Regions from separate parts of the Rhizobium sp. BR 315 genome, predicted to be linked through region 2. Evidence: riboswitches for the same ligand, from Rfam matches in the RefSeq annotation. Region 2 holds a riboswitch; the other holds the start of a gene.
What was found. A riboswitch is a leader RNA that binds a small molecule or an ion and turns the genes downstream of it on or off. The one in region 2 is predicted to bind cobalamin.
Positions count from the first base shown of each region.

Region 1 (7,548 bases), on a different contig from region 2:
CGACCACGTCGTAACCGGCTGAAATGGCCCGCTCGATCGAAAGCAGGCTGTTTTCCGGTGCTGCGCGCCAAATGCCGCGATGAACGACGATTGCGCAGTCGCGTGCCGGATCGGCGATATAGTCGATATAGTTCATGATGCGCCCCTTTCTCGCCGTGGACGCTTGCACGGCACTCTCCGCAACCGGACGTCTCGTTCGGGGCTATCACAGGACTTTGTCAGATCTGCAAAGCGCATTGCGAGCTGCAGCGGCTATGACATGCACGTTCAAGACATCAATCGCAGCCGCGCGGCTACGATTGGAAACGCACGAGCCGTGCCAGTCAGCTCGTAGTCGGTCGAGATCTTAGAAGTCCCAGTCTTCATCCTCGGTGGCGACCGCCTTGCCGATGACATAGGACGAGCCGGAGCCGGAGAAGAAGTCGTGGTTCTCGTCGGCATTGGGCGAGAGCGCCGAGAGGATTGCCGGATTGACCTTGCAGGCTTCTGCGGGGAAGAGGGCTTCATAACCGAGGTTCATCAGCGCCTTGTTGGCGTTGTAGTGCAGGAACTTCTTGACGTCTTCCGTCAGACCGACGCCATCATAGAGCGCCTCGGTATATTTCGCCTCGTTGTCATAGAGTTCGAGCAGCAAGTCGAAGGCGAAATCTTTGATCTCCTGCTTGCGCTCTTCCGAAAGCCGCTCCAGCTCTCGCTGGAACTTGTAGCCGATATAGTAGCCATGCACCGCTTCGTCGCGAATGATGAGGCGGATCATGTCGGCGGTGTTGGTGAGTTTGGCGCGGCTCGACCAGAACATCGGCAGATAAAAGCCCGAATAGAACAGGAAGCTTTCAAGGAAGACGCTGGCAACCTTCTTCTTCAGCGGATCTCCGGAGACATATTGCTCCATGATCAGCGCCGACTTGCGCTGCAGGAACTCGTTCTCCTCCGACCAACGATAGGCATCATCGACATCGGGTGTCAGGCAGAGCGTCGAGAAGATCGACGAATAGGAGCGAGCGTGCACGGCCTCCATGAAGGAAATGTTCGACAGCACCGCCTCTTCATGCGGCGTGACAGCATCGGCCATCAGCTTGACGGCGCCGACGCCGTTCTGGATCGTGTCGAGCAGGGTCAGGCCGGTGAAGACGCGGATGGTGAGCTGCTGCTCCTCCGGCTTGAGTGTCGCCCAGGAAGGGATGTCGTTCGACAACGGCACTTTTTCGGGCAGCCAGAAATTGCCGGTCAGGCGGTTCCAGACCTCGAGATCCTTGTCGTCGTCGATGCGGTTCCAGTTGATGGCGCGGATGCGGCTTGCCGGCTTGAATTGCATGTTCACGGGAATGTCCTTCTCAAACCGGAAATCAGAGGGCGCAGGAAACGCAGCCCTGCACCTCGGTGCCGGACAGCGCCATCTGGCGAAGACGGATGTAGTAAATGGTCTTGATGCCCTTCTTCCAGGCGTAGATCTGGGCCTTGTTGATATCGCGCGTGGTCGCGGTATCGCGGAAGAATAGCGTCAGCGATAGGCCCTGATCGACATGTTGGGTGGCCGCCGCATAGGTGTCGATGATCTTTTCCGGCCCGATCTCGTAGGCATCCTGATAGTAGTCGAGATTGTCGTTGGTCATGAAGGCGGCCGGGTAATAGACGCGGCCGATCTTGCCTTCCTTGCGGATCTCGATCTTGGAAACGATCGGATGGATCGAAGAGGTCGAGTGGTTGATGTAGGAGATCGAGCCAGTCGGCGGTACGGCCTGCAGGTTCTGATTATAGAGACCGCCCTTCATCACGGCCTGCTTCAACTCCGCCCAATCTTCCTGCGTCGGGATGGCAATGCCGGCCGTTTCGAACAGCTCGGCCACACGCTCGGTTGCCGGCTTCCATGCCTGACCAGTATATTTGTCGAAATATTCGCCGGATGCGTATTTCGAATTCTCGAAGCCCTTGAAGCTCTGGTCTCGTTCGACCGCGAGCAAGTTCGAGGCGCGGATGGCGTGATAGGTCACGGTGTAGAAATAGATATTGGTGAAGTCGACGCCTTCTTCAGAGCCGTAGAAAATGCGCTCGCGGGCAAGATAGCCGTGCAGGTTCATCTGACCGAGGCCGATGGCGTGACTGTCGTCATTGCCCTTCTCGATCGAAGGCACCGACGAGATGTGGCTCATGTCGGAGACTGCCGTCAGCGCGCGGATCGACATCTCGATCGTCTTGCCAAAATCGGGGCTGTCCATTGCGGCTGCGATGTTGAGCGAGCCGAGATTGCAGGAGATGTCCTTGCCCATATGCTTGTAGGAGAGGTCGTCGCTATATTCGCTGGCTTCGCTGACCTGCAGGATTTCCGAGCAAAGATTGCTCATGGTGATGCGCCCGGCAACCGGGTTGGCGCGGTTCACCGTGTCTTCGAACATGATGTAGGGATAGCCGCTCTCGAACTGGATTTCGGCGATGACCTGGAAGAAGTCACGCGCCTTGATCTTCTTCTTGCGAATGCGGCTGTCGGCCACCATCTCGCGATACTTTTCCGTGACCGAGATTTCCGTGAACGGCACGCCGTAGACGCGCTCTACATCATAGGGCGAGAACAGGTACATATCGTCGTTGTTCTTCGCGAGCTCGAAGGTAATGTCCGGAATGACGACACCGAGCGATAGCGTCTTTATGCGGATCTTCTCGTCGGCGTTCTCGCGCTTGGTATCGAGGAACCGCATGATGTCCGGGTGATGGGCGTTGAGGTAGACCGCACCCGCACCCTGCCTGGCGCCAAGCTGATTGGCGTAGGAGAACGAGTCCTCGAGCAGCTTCATCACCGGGATGATGCCGGATGACTGGTTCTCGATGTGCTTGATCGGCGCACCGGCCTCGCGGATGTTGGTCAGCGACAGGGCGACGCCCCCACCGCGCTTGGAAAGCTGCAGCGCGGAATTGATGGCACGGCCGATCGACTCCATATTGTCTTCGACACGCAGCAGGAAGCAGGAGACCAGCTCGCCGCGCTGTTTCTTGCCGGCGTTGAGGAAGGTCGGTGTGGCCGGCTGGAAGCGACCCGAGATGATCTCGTCGACCAGATCGCGGGCAAGCTGCTCGCTACCCCGCGCCAGCGTGAGCGCCACCATGCAGATGCGATCTTCATAGCGCTCCAGATAGCGCTTCCCATCAAAAGTCTTCAGCGTGTAGCTGGTGTAGTATTTGAAGGCACCGAGGAAGGTCGGGAAGCGGAACTTCTTCGCATAGGCATGGTCGAAGAGATCGCGCACGAAATTGAAGGAATACTGGTCCAGCACCTCCTGCTCGTAATAGCCTTCAGTCACCAGGTAATCCAGCTTCTCCCGCAGGTTATGGAAGAAGACGGTGTTCTGATTGACGTGTTGAAGGAAATACTGCTTGGCCGCCATGCGGTCCTTGTCGAGCTGGATTTTTCCCTGCTCGTCATAGAGGTTCAGCATGGCGTTTAGGGCGTGATAGTCGAGCGCCGCTTCCATAACCTTTGCTGGCCGGTCGCTTGTGGGATGAGAGAAAGCGTTTAGCGGCTTCTCGCCTGCATCCCGCGACAAAGAAGGGGTTAACGTGTCCAAAATCGTTCCAATCCGTGTCTGACATTGGCGACATCCTCCTCCGTTCCCAAGAGCTCGAACCGATATAGAAACGGCACCTTGCATTTGGTGGAGATAATGTCGCCGGCGATACCGTAGGTCGCCCCGAAGTTGCTGTTGCCCGCGGCGATGACCCCGCGGATTTTCGAACGGTTATCCGCATCGTTGAGGAAACGGATCACCTGCTTGGGCACGGCGCCCTTGCCCCCCTCGCCGCAATAGGTCGGGACGATGAGGACATAGGGATGGGCAGCTCGAAGCTCTTCTCCCGCGCCGAGCGGAATGCGAGCGGCCGGCAATGCGAGCTTGGCAACAAAGCGATGGGTGTTTTCAGATCTGCTGGAGAAATAGATGAGCTCGCCCACTGCAAGGCTCATCAGGCGAGAGCGCTGATCATGTCAGGGCGAAAACCCGCCCAATGCTGCTCGCCGGCGACAACGACGGGGACCTGACGATAACCAAGACCCTGCACCAGCTCATAGGCTGCGCTATCGGTGGACACGTCGATGATCGTGTAATCGATGCCCTGGCGGTCGAGCGCGCGCGTGGTTGCTGTGCACTGGACGCAGGCGGGCTTGCTGTAGACGGTAATGCTCATGAGATATCCTCGTATATTATAGGCATGCAAAAGCGTTCGGGCACCGAACGATGCCCGCAGCGCGAGATGAAAATGGAGGCAGGCGCGACTGGTAGCCGGCCGCTTAGACGACCGTCATTCCCGTAGCCTGTTGTGGGTACTCGAAAACATGGATTCACCCCGAAGTTGTTTATGCGGGGCACTTGCGGCAGCGAAGGCGGCGGCAATCGTGCCGCACGAATCCTTGCTCGCCATACGGACACCCCGCCCGTGGACGCTATGCTCGAGGCAGGTCTCCTGGCTCGCGGGTCGCAGCACTCAATCTCACCTTCCCAAGACGCATGCGTCTCAGTGGCCATGTCGATCGAACGCTCGCCGCTCACAGTTGCGGGGGCAGCTACGGCTTGGCGATCATCATGCTCGCCGACCATATTCCCATCTTAGCCTCCAATCCTTGCGAATCGAAGGAACCTCGAACACTATATATAGTATCTAAGGCTGAGGATGCGTCAACTGGTTCTCCGTCTCGATATCCATTTCAATATTGATAATATGTGGGCAGCACCACCAAACCCTGCATCTGCTGGGCTCCCTTGCAAGTTTGCATCAGGCAAAACGGGCCGGAAACATAGCCTTGTAGGAAGCTTCAAGATGCCGCCTCAGCTCATAAAGCAGCGCACAGATCGCAAGCGTGGCAACGGCGATCGGGATAAAGAACGAGACGGACATCAGTCCCATCTGGTCCAGAGCATAGGCAATCAGCAGCATGACCGTCTGATGCAGTACGTAATAGGTCAGGATTGCCCTGTTCAGATAACGGATGACAGCATTCTCGGAATTGCACCAGATTTTTGCATAACCGAGAATGGCGACAATGGCGCACCACTGAAAAGTGCCTGCAAGGATTCTTCCCGCCAGCGCCTGCACCCCTTCAGGCTCGACTGCTGGCAGGGCTGGAAAGAGCAATGTCATAGCCACCGCGCTTGCCACTGCCAGGATCAGGGCGGGCCTTCGCATATTGACGATTGCATCCCAATAGTCATTGCGCATCGCCATCGCCGCTGCGACAAAGAACGACGTGACATAGACGGCATGGCTGTACCAGTCGTCCAGCATATTGGGCGTCGGCGGGAAGGCCGGTCGCAGCACCAGCCTCAGCAGCACGAAGTACAAGGCGGGGAGTATCAGGATCCATTTTCCCGTCAGCCAGATCGCCAGCCGGTCGCCCGCGTTCGTCAGCAGCCGTGGCCACGCCGACAAGGCAAGCGTCAGAAGCGCGGTATAAACCCATAGGTAGGCGAGATACCAGAGATGCTGCATTCCTGCGAGTTCCACATAGCCGCCATCCGGCAGTTGAACCGGCGTCCAGGTCACGTAGTGCCAGAAGACATCATAAAGGCTGATATTAACGCCCAATCCGGCATTGAGGGAAATATACATCTGCGGCGGTATCAGAAATAGAAGACCCAGCAGCAAAGGTATCAGCAATTGCCTTGTACGCGCACTCCTCAGCTCATCCGGAGATTGCCGAGTCAGCAAGATACCCGTCACGGTGCCCGAAATGATGAACAGGAGGGACATTCGCCAGGGATGCGTCCATAAATGAATCATGTCGAAGAGAGGAAAGGTCTGGGGTGCCTTCAGCAGGAACTCTCTCGAGTCGTAGATCAAGCTGACATGATAGATGATCAGCAGCATGAAAGCCGCAACCCTGACAAAATCTAGATCATATCGACGCGGCGTCCTCTCCATAATTTAGCATATTGAACTTTACCCCTTAATGGACCGTCAAAAGGGGAATGTAATAAATCATAGCGCGCGAGATTAAGCTCCGTTTTTGACGACCCCAGACCCAGCATGAAGGTCATCAATATCCTGTAATCGCGCGGCATTTTGCGTCCACCGACCCATCTCAATCCGATCGTCCGAATCTGCGCGCTCAAGGGAAGCAGCGGCCTTCCGAGACGTCGGCCGCCTGCCCTCAGGTGACCTGGCTTTCGCGGATGCGATCGGCGAGGTCGAGAAAGTTCTGGCGCAAACGGCGCAGCGTGAAATCAAGGCCAAAGAGACGCCCGCTTTCGCGGAAGCCGATCGACTGGGCGGCTTTCGAGTTCTGAAACGCTTCGAAAGCGGCTTCCAAAGCGCTATCGGCTTCGGACAGGCGCTCGGAATCGATCTCGCTTCCGTCGCGAAGGGCTTTCCCACAAGCCTGGGCAAAATCGGCCTGAGAACGCATGACCTGTGCAGCCTGCGGCCCGAGCGCCGCAACGACCTCGGCCGGAAACGGGGCTTCGAGCAGATGGCTGACATAGGTCATGTCATTGCGGATGCGCCATAGGGAGCGTGGAATAGCGTCGGAAATTCCCTGCCTTGCGAGCCATAGGGCGCGCTCGCGCTGCGCATCGGTCAACAGTGCCTCCGCAGCCACCAGGGATTGCCGCAGCCCGATATTGGCCTCCGTCGCCGACACCGCTTCTCCCTTCTCGGCGGCTGCCGCGAAAGTGCGCAATATCTGCGCCATCACGTCGAGCGCCGAGGCGAAGCGATCGAGCACCACCGTCCGCGACCGCGTCGGCAGGATGACGAGGCTGGCAAGCACCCCGATGACGCCTCCCAGCGTGATCTCGGCAATCCGGTCGATCACGAAAACTTCCACAGGAACCGCCTGGGAATGCGTGAGCATCACGATTGCCGCAGTCAGCCCGGCATTCCGCAGGCGCGGCTCGCGCATGGAAACGAAGCTGGCGATCCCGACGACACAAATCAGTGCGATCCCGATCGGAAGCGGCTGATGCGGTGTCAGGAAGACTGCAACGCCGCCAAGCACCGCGCCGGCGACCGTCGCCACCAACCGGTCGACGGCCATGCCAGCCGTTGCGCCGACCGAGTTCTGCATGACGATCAACACCGTGAAGACGGCCCAATAGCCCTGCTGGAGATTAAGGAGCTGGGAAAGGCCATAGGTGACCGTGCAGGCAATCATGACCCGCAGCGCCTGTATCGCCGCGCGCTTGGTCTGGATCGAGAAGGTTTTCGGCGGAGCCGGAGGCTCGCTTCGACGAGATGCTGTCTCGGTCATCGTGCCGCTTTCCGGATGGAGATGTGTGTTGACAATGGCCGTTCGGGTCTTGCCCCCTCCCTCTCCTGCGGTGCCGGCGCTATCGACAGCTCCTTTCCAGACAATGGCAGCATTCTTGCTGATGGGAAAGAAGTGCTGCGAAGCGGATCCGCAACGCCATGGCCTTTCAAACCATTGCAATATCGAAATCCGGGCAATCGCTGTGATTGCCCGGATTTCGATAAGCTAAGGATATTACGGCTTGTTGTCAGACCGTCGCTGATGCCGTGACCGAGCCGGGAGATGGCGCAGGCGTGTCGTCGAGAAGCGCCTGTCGC
Region 1 is NZ_JARWKZ010000007.1:155,047-162,594, reverse strand. Features, by position in the region: gene QD409_RS10815 (glycerophosphodiester phosphodiesterase family protein) at 1-136, opposite strand, end outside; gene nrdF (class 1b ribonucleoside-diphosphate reductase subunit beta) at 347-1,321, opposite strand; gene nrdE (class 1b ribonucleoside-diphosphate reductase subunit alpha) at 1,347-3,464, opposite strand; gene nrdI (class Ib ribonucleoside-diphosphate reductase assembly flavoprotein NrdI) at 3,545-3,952, opposite strand; gene nrdH (glutaredoxin-like protein NrdH) at 3,952-4,173, opposite strand; cobalamin riboswitch at 4,423-4,642, opposite strand; gene QD409_RS10790 (acyltransferase family protein) at 4,759-5,904, opposite strand; gene QD409_RS10785 (FUSC family protein) at 6,134-7,231, opposite strand; partial or broken gene QD409_RS10780 (DUF1269 domain-containing protein) at 7,479-7,548, opposite strand, start outside.
Region 1: another riboswitch for cobalamin. It lies ahead of nrdH (glutaredoxin-like protein NrdH); the one in region 2 lies ahead of cobU (bifunctional adenosylcobinamide kinase/adenosylcobinamide-phosphate guanylyltransferase).

Region 2 (7,548 bases):
CCACTCGTCGACGCCGATCACGCCCCGCCCCGGCCACCAGATGCCGGCCTTCATCAGAGGCACGGCGGGCATGGGCTTCTCGGCGCCTGATAGTATCGCCTCTGCATAAGCGAGAAATGCTCTGGAATTCGTCTCGCCGCCCTCGATCAGATAGGACCAGAGCGCATTGAGATCATCGAGAGCCACATTAGAGAATGGCGTCAGTCCGGGATCGGGCTTCGAATCCCCCGGCAACACTGCAATCAAGGCACCCTGGCGCGCCGCACAGGCATGCAGCGCCTCCAGTGCATAATGGAAGTAGCTCGCGCCTCCTAACGCCCGGACGATGATGAGCTTCGCATGCCGCGCGGTCCGGTCGATATAGGTATCGACGGACATCGGATGTTTGAGGCTCATCAGGCTTGCAAGCCGAAGGGAACGGCCGCCCTCACCGTGGGCTGCGGCAATCGCCGCAAGCTCGGTGTCGGCTGCCGACAGAAAGAGGATATCAGCAGGCGATTGGCCAAGATCGATCGCCTCTTCGCCGTCGCTGATGGTTCCCTTCTGGGCTAGGAGAAGATGCATGGACTGACCTTAGACCAGCGCCTCGATCGCCTTACGCACGATCGTCTCGTCCATCTCGTGCAGGCCGATCACCACAAACCGGGTCGCCCGTGCTTCGCCCGGTGTCCAGGCGCGATCGAAATAGGTGTCGATGCGGCTGCCGACAGCCTGCACCTGCAGGCGCATAGGCTTGCCGGGCACATCGACGAAGCCCTTGAGGCGCAAGACGTCATGCTCCACAATCACGCCCTTCAAGGCGTCGATGAAGGCGGCCGGGTCTGCTATCGGGCCAAGCTCGACCACAAAGCTGTCAAATTCGTCGTGATCGTGCGGCGTGCCGTCCTCATGCTCGAGTTCATGATGGGATTTACGGTTGACGATATCGCCCTCGGTACCGATGCCGAGACCAAGCAGGATAGCGGCCGGCACGTCGCCATTCTTCGCTTCGATGATCGTCGGCTTGCGGGCGGTGCGCGAGGCGACCTCGGCGCGGACACGGCCAAGACCATCGACATCGATCAAATCGGTCTTGTTGAGCACGATCAGATCGGCGCAGGTCAGCTGATCTTCGAACAATTCTTCGATCGGGCTTTCGTGATCGAGCGAGTCATCCTCGACGCGGCGGGCTTCGACTGCGTCATGATCGTCAGCGAAACGCCCAGCCGCAACGGCGGCGCTGTCGACCACCGTGATGACGCCATCGACGGTGACGTGGGTGCGAATGTCAGGCCAGTTAAAGGCGGCGACTAGCGGCTGCGGCAACGCAAGGCCCGAGGTTTCGATGACGATGTGATCCGGGCGCGAGTCGCGCTCCAAAAGCTTCGTCATTGTCGGGATGAAATCGTCAGCGACGGTGCAGCAGATACACCCGTTGGTCAGCTCGATGATATCGTCTTCCGTGCAGTTCTCCGCGCCGCAGCCCTTGAGCACGTCGCCGTCGACGCCGAGATCACCGAATTCGTTGATGATCAGCGCGATCTTCTTGCCGCCGGCATTCTGCAGGAGGTTGCGGATCATCGTCGTCTTGCCGGCTCCCAGGAAGCCGGTGATGACGGTGGCGGGAATCTTTTCCTGATTCATATGGATCAACCCTTCATTTTCAGCGGCAAGCCCGCTGCGATAAAATAAACTTCGGCACTCGCCGCCGCGACCATCTGGTGCAGCCGGCCGGCATGATCGCGAAATTCGCGCGCCATGCGATTTTCCGGCACGATTCCAAGACCGACCTCGTTGGACACGAGAACGAGCCGCGCCCGCGCCCTCGGCAGGAATTCCGTGAGAGCGGCAAACTCCGCCGCCATGTCTCGTTCCGCCATCATTAGATTGGTCACCCAGAGCGTCAGGCAGTCCACGAGCACGGCACGCCCGTCGGCGTCGATCGCGGCAAGACGCGCCAAGAGATCGATAGGCTCCTCATGTGTCTGCCAAAGGTCGCCGCGATCGGCACGGTGCTGCGCAATGCGCGCGCGCATCTCATCGTCCCACGCCTGACCTGTCGCCACGTAGTGACGCTCGAGACCCGTGTCCGAAATCAGGGATTCGGCGAATCTGGATTTGCCGGAACGCGCGCCACCGAGGACGAAAATGGCTCGGGAAGTCGAAGAGGACATGCGCTATGCCCGCTCCCGCGCAACAGCGAGGGTCGGCGGCATAAAGCCGATACCGGAAAAGAGGCGTCTACACGCCGAAAACTCGTCTTGCGCCATGACAACCTCCGTGCTGGCAGCGGAACTGACGTCCCAGAACAGGCTCTGCGCCCGGCACGCATGGCAGGTCTCCTGGCTCGCGTATAAGGCGCCGCGACGGGGGCGGACCGAAACCGGTCGCCCCCGATCGTGCGCCAGCGGATCTTTCTCGCCTTCCCGGCAATGCATCATGAAAAGGCGGACGATTCGTAGAATAAGAGGCGTCCAGCCCCGGTAGATCATGATGCCATACCAGTGGCTTTTTCGGTTTGCGGCTGTCCCGCCTGTTCGCCCCATGCGAACCAACGGCGGAATACCCTTCAAACCGAACGAAAGACCCTGACCGCTCTACAGTCGCGGGGTCGGCTGTGATGAGAACGCCCGGCTTGGGTCCGTCCCTTCACATTCCCTTTTCATCCCATGCGGCAGATCGCCGCTTAGGAACCATTCGTTATGCCGATAGTGATTAGGCTTTCGCCTAGTTTAAGTCAATCAAGGGCATCATTGCGACATTCTGCGTTCCACTCGCGAAATCGCTGCAAATTCCCGGGAGAACGCCGGTCTTTTTGCCGTATTTCTTTGATGTTAGGAGTTTATAGAGGTCAAACCCCCACATTCGAATAGAATATATCGTTCGCTCCCCATGTTACAGAAATTCCAACCTCGCCGTCTCGGCGTCTTCTCGGCCCTATTCGATCTTGGTCGATTCAGGGCATTGCTGCGCCGTGGCGAATTAGGGCTTGTGTTTGCCGGTGCGCTGGCGGGCATAGCGTCCGGTTGCGCCGTGACATCGATGAGCTTCATCTCGCGCAAGCTTCACAGCCTTATCTTCGGCATAACCGACTATGAGCGCCTGAGTTCAGCGGCAATGGCGATCCCGGAAAAATCGATACTTCTGATCGCACCGATCGCCGGCGGCATCCTCATGGGGATATTGCTTTATGTGCTGTCGCGCACGCGCAAGAAGCCGATGGTCGACCCGATCGAGGCCAATGCCCTGCATGGCGGCCGCATGTCGCTCACCGACAGTATCCTCGTCGCGGTACAGAACCTGATCTCGAACGGCTTCGGCGCCTCGGTCGGGCTTGAGGCAGGCTATACGCAGCTTGCAGCCGGCATCGCCTCGAAATTCGGCTATAAGATGCAGATGCGCCGCTCAGACCTGCGCATGCTCGTCGGCTGCGGCGCGGCCGGCGCAATCGCCGCTGCGTTCAATGCGCCTTTAACCGGCGCCTTCTACGCCTTCGAGCTCATCATCGGCACCTATTCCATCCTGACACTGACGCCCGTTGTCGTTTCGGCGCTGATCTCGACGATGATCGCAAGGCTGCTTGCCGGCGACGATTTCGCCATCGACATCGATCATTTCGGCGCGATCGTTCCTGCGGATTATCTTCCGGCCGTTTTGCTCGGCGCCTTCTGCGCCGGTATCGGCATCCTGATCATGCAGGGCGTCGCCTGGATCGAGGAATTGGCGCGCAAGAGTTCCATCGCTCCGCCCTTCCGTCCTGCGCTCGGTGGTCTCGTCGTCGGCTTGCTGGCGCTGATCTCGCCGCAGGTCCTGTCCGCCGGACACGGCGCACTGCATCTCAATCTATCCAGCGAGGTGACCCTGGGGGCTCTCGTCGGATTGTTCATCCTGAAATCGCTTGCCTCGGCCGTGTCGATCGGTTCCGGATTCAGAGGCGGCCTGTTCTTCGCCTCGCTGTTCATGGGCGCGCTGCTCGGCAAGATCTTTGCCTATTGTGCACCCTATCTCGATCATGCCACGCTGACACCGGCCGTCTATGCCGTGGTCGGCATGAGCTCGCTTGCCGTTGCCATCATCGGCGGCCCGCTGACCATGACGTTCCTCGCGCTTGAGATCACCGGCGATTTTCCGATCACCGCTTTGGTGCTGGCAGCGGTCATCACCTCATCGCTCGTTGTGCGCACGACCTTCGGCTACTCCTTCGCCACATGGCGCTTCCATCTGCGCGGCGAAAGCATCCGCAGCGCTCATGACGTCGGCTGGATCCGCAATCTTACCGTTGCCCGCATGATGCGCCCCGACGTGCACACGGGAAGCATCGACATGAGCATTGAGGAGTTTCGCAAGAATTTTCCGATCGGCTCGGCCCAGCGCGTCATCCTGGTCGACAAGCACGAGAAGTATTCCGGAATGGTTCTCGTGCCAGACGTCTATGCGAGCCCGATCGAGAAGGACGACGAGGAGCACGGACTTTCCGATTTCATCCTTCTACGCAACGAGTTCCTGCAGCCGCAGATGAACGCCAAGCAGGCCGCCGCCATGTTCGACCAGACCAAGAGCGAAGCGCTGGTCGTGGTCAACGACCTGATCGAACGCAAGGTGATCGGTCTGCTGACGGAGAGCTACACACTGCGTCGCTACAGCGAAGAACTCGATCGTCGCCGCCGCGAAGTATCGGGCGAACTCTAACGAGCATCGCGATCTTTCAGAGTGGCATCTTCCGCTTCAGGTCTTTGATCTCTAGCTGCCGTTGTCGCGCAAAGCCGCTGCACGGCTTTGCGCGACATGTCTTACCGGACGAGGCGGTCGAGCCAGGCGGGATCGAGCACGCTTTCCAGCTCTCTGGCAATGTCGTCCAGCGCCACATCGACGCTGGCACGATAATCCGTGGGCTCGCCTGTAAGGCCAAAGCTTGCGAGCAGCTTCGCCCGATAGGCGTCACTGCCGAAGAGGCCGTGCAAATAGGTACCCATGACACGACCGTCGGGCGATATCGCCCCATCGGGCCGGCCGTCGATCATTGTCGAGGGCCGCTCGCAGTCGGCGCCGCTCGTCACGCCGAGATGGATTTCGTAGCCTGACAGCGACACGTCATATTCCTTCGAGACGGCAAGACTGTTGCGCACCGTCTTCTCCGGCGCCATTTCCGTCTCGATATCCAACAGACCCAGTCCCGCCGTCTCGGTAACCGATCCATCGATACCGAGCGGATCATAGACCGTATGACCGAGCATCTGATAGCCGCCGCAAATGCCGATGACGCGACCGCCGCGGCGGACATGCGCGGCAATATCGCGATCCCATCCCTGCTCGCGCAGATCGAGGAGGTCACCGATCGTAGACTTGGAGCCCGGCAGCACGATAAGTCCAGCGTCGGCAGGCAAACGCTCGCCAGCGCGGATAAAGACGAGATCGACGTCGGGCTCGGCCCGAAGCGGATCGAGATCGTCGAAATTGGCGATACGTGAAAGCACGGGCACAGCAACCTTCAGCGCGCCGGAGGAACCGCGTGCAAGCCGCTCCAATACGACGGAATCCTCTGCCGGCAGGCGCGCCGCCGCCTTGAGCCAAGGCACGACCCCATGGCAACGCCAGCCGGTAAAGCCATTGATCGCCTCTATGCCTTCCCCAAACAGCGAGACATCTCCGCGGAACTTATTGATAAGGTAGCCACGGATCATGCGCCTGTCTTCGTCCGGCAGAATATGATGAGTGCCGACCAGCGACGCGATGACGCCGCCGCGATCGATATCGCCGACCAGTACGACAGGCACGTTGGCGCGCGTCGCAAAACCCATATTGGCGATGTCGCCGCGCCGCAGATTGATCTCGGCAGGCGAGCCCGCCCCTTCCACGATGACGAGATCGGTTCCCGCCCGCATCGTGGCAAAGCTCTCCAGCACCGCGCCGAGCAGCTGCGGCTTCAGCGCCTGGTAGTCCCTGCCCTTGGCATGGCCCCATACCTTGCCCTGCACGATGATCTGGCTGCCCGTTTCCGATTGCGGCTTCAACAGCACCGGATTCATATGCACGGATGACGGCACGCGCGCTGCCAGCGATTGCAGCCATTGAGCGCGCCCGATCTCTCCTCCATCTTCGGCGACGGCCGCATTGTTGGACATGTTCTGCGGCTTGAATGGACGAACCCTCACGCCCCTGTTGGCGAACAGGCGACACAGACCGGCGACCAATACCGTTTTTCCGACATCGGAGCCGGTTCCCTGCAGCATGATCGCCTTTGTCATTCCCCACCACCTCGATATGCCGCAGCCGCTGAAAACACGGAGTTTTGCCTTGATTTTGCCGCGATCTTTAACCCTCGGAAACGGCAGTCGCGATACAAAAATACATCACTTTCAAGTATATTCTGTTTGCGACACAGGATGACGATTCCATCCATTGTTAGTTAGGCTGAAGAGGATTATCTCCACCGCGAAAACACACAACGAGGCGAGCCGATCGGGCTCGGAGGATACCCCAATGCTCTTCATCTTCAACAGACAGAATTCCATCCAGATCGCCTGGAATGGCAAGCTGCCGGCACGCCGCCCCGAGAGCCGCCTGCAGCAGCTCGACACGCGCTTCGGCACGATCGGCTTCATTCGCACCTATAACGTCGGCTGACACCCGGTCAAGCCGCAGCCCTGCCACGACGCGCCGCCATGCGACTGCATTGGCGGCTTTTCTTTTACCTTCCCGCAAAGGGATGAAATGGGGTCAGCCGAGGGTTAGCGCCGGGCCTCGCAAAAGCCTGCGCCAGAAACGCGAAAACCGCGCGATCCGGAGATCAACGCGGTTTGCCAAAAACGCCGGCTTCCTTGCATATACGCCACAAGGTTCGCTCCCCCCGGTACGCTTTACCTGATCCGGAGAAGCAGCGGTGTCCCCCGCCACGCACCGATTGATAAACCGACATCGTTACCGGACAGTTATTAAGTGCTTAACTAAGAATGAATCCGAAAAATTTTTGAAAATTTTCTTATTTGCGTTGTGAAGTCGCAAACGACGCAAATGGAATACAAAAAGTCTTTTAGGGACACGATATTTTAGGCGTATTTAACTTCACCGTGCTGAAAGGCTTCGGGCGAGCCTCACATTGCCCATTTTGCAGCCGTGAATAGTAGAAAATAGGCTAATTCAGGCGCTTATATCAGCTTCTCCAACAGGCACGATAACTCCAATTACCGGCCAGGCTGTTGATTTCTTCACTCAAATCCTTACGCTGCCTGTTGTCGATGCAAAGAATGCCCGGCCGCGACAGAGTTCCGCGGTCGCAAAAAGACCAAATGCACGACAGCAGCAAAGGGGACCGTACGGGCGTCGTCAGCGGCGTATGAACGGTTGTGGTTAAACCACCGCTGACAGGGATCGACAGACATCACGCTTGCTTTCGGTCGATTTCCGTAACGTAACGAAAAATTGGGAGACATCATCAAATGAAGAAGCTTCTCGCTTCCGCCATCTTTGCCTTCGGCGCCTATGCTTTGGCTGGCTCGGCGCATGCAGCATCATGTGGCGACGTATCGATCGCCGAGATGAACTGGGCTTCGGCCGGCGTCGCGGCTCAGG
Region 2 is NZ_JARWKZ010000018.1:45,228-52,775, forward strand. Features, by position in the region: gene cobN (cobaltochelatase subunit CobN) at 1-564, opposite strand, end outside; gene cobW (cobalamin biosynthesis protein CobW) at 574-1,623, opposite strand; gene cobU (bifunctional adenosylcobinamide kinase/adenosylcobinamide-phosphate guanylyltransferase) at 1,629-2,153, opposite strand; cobalamin riboswitch at 2,295-2,692, opposite strand; gene QD409_RS18460 (chloride channel protein) at 2,872-4,668, shown strand; gene QD409_RS18465 (cobyric acid synthase) at 4,770-6,224, opposite strand; gene QD409_RS18470 (hypothetical protein) at 6,460-6,603, shown strand; gene QD409_RS18475 (ABC transporter substrate-binding protein) at 7,416-7,548, shown strand, end outside.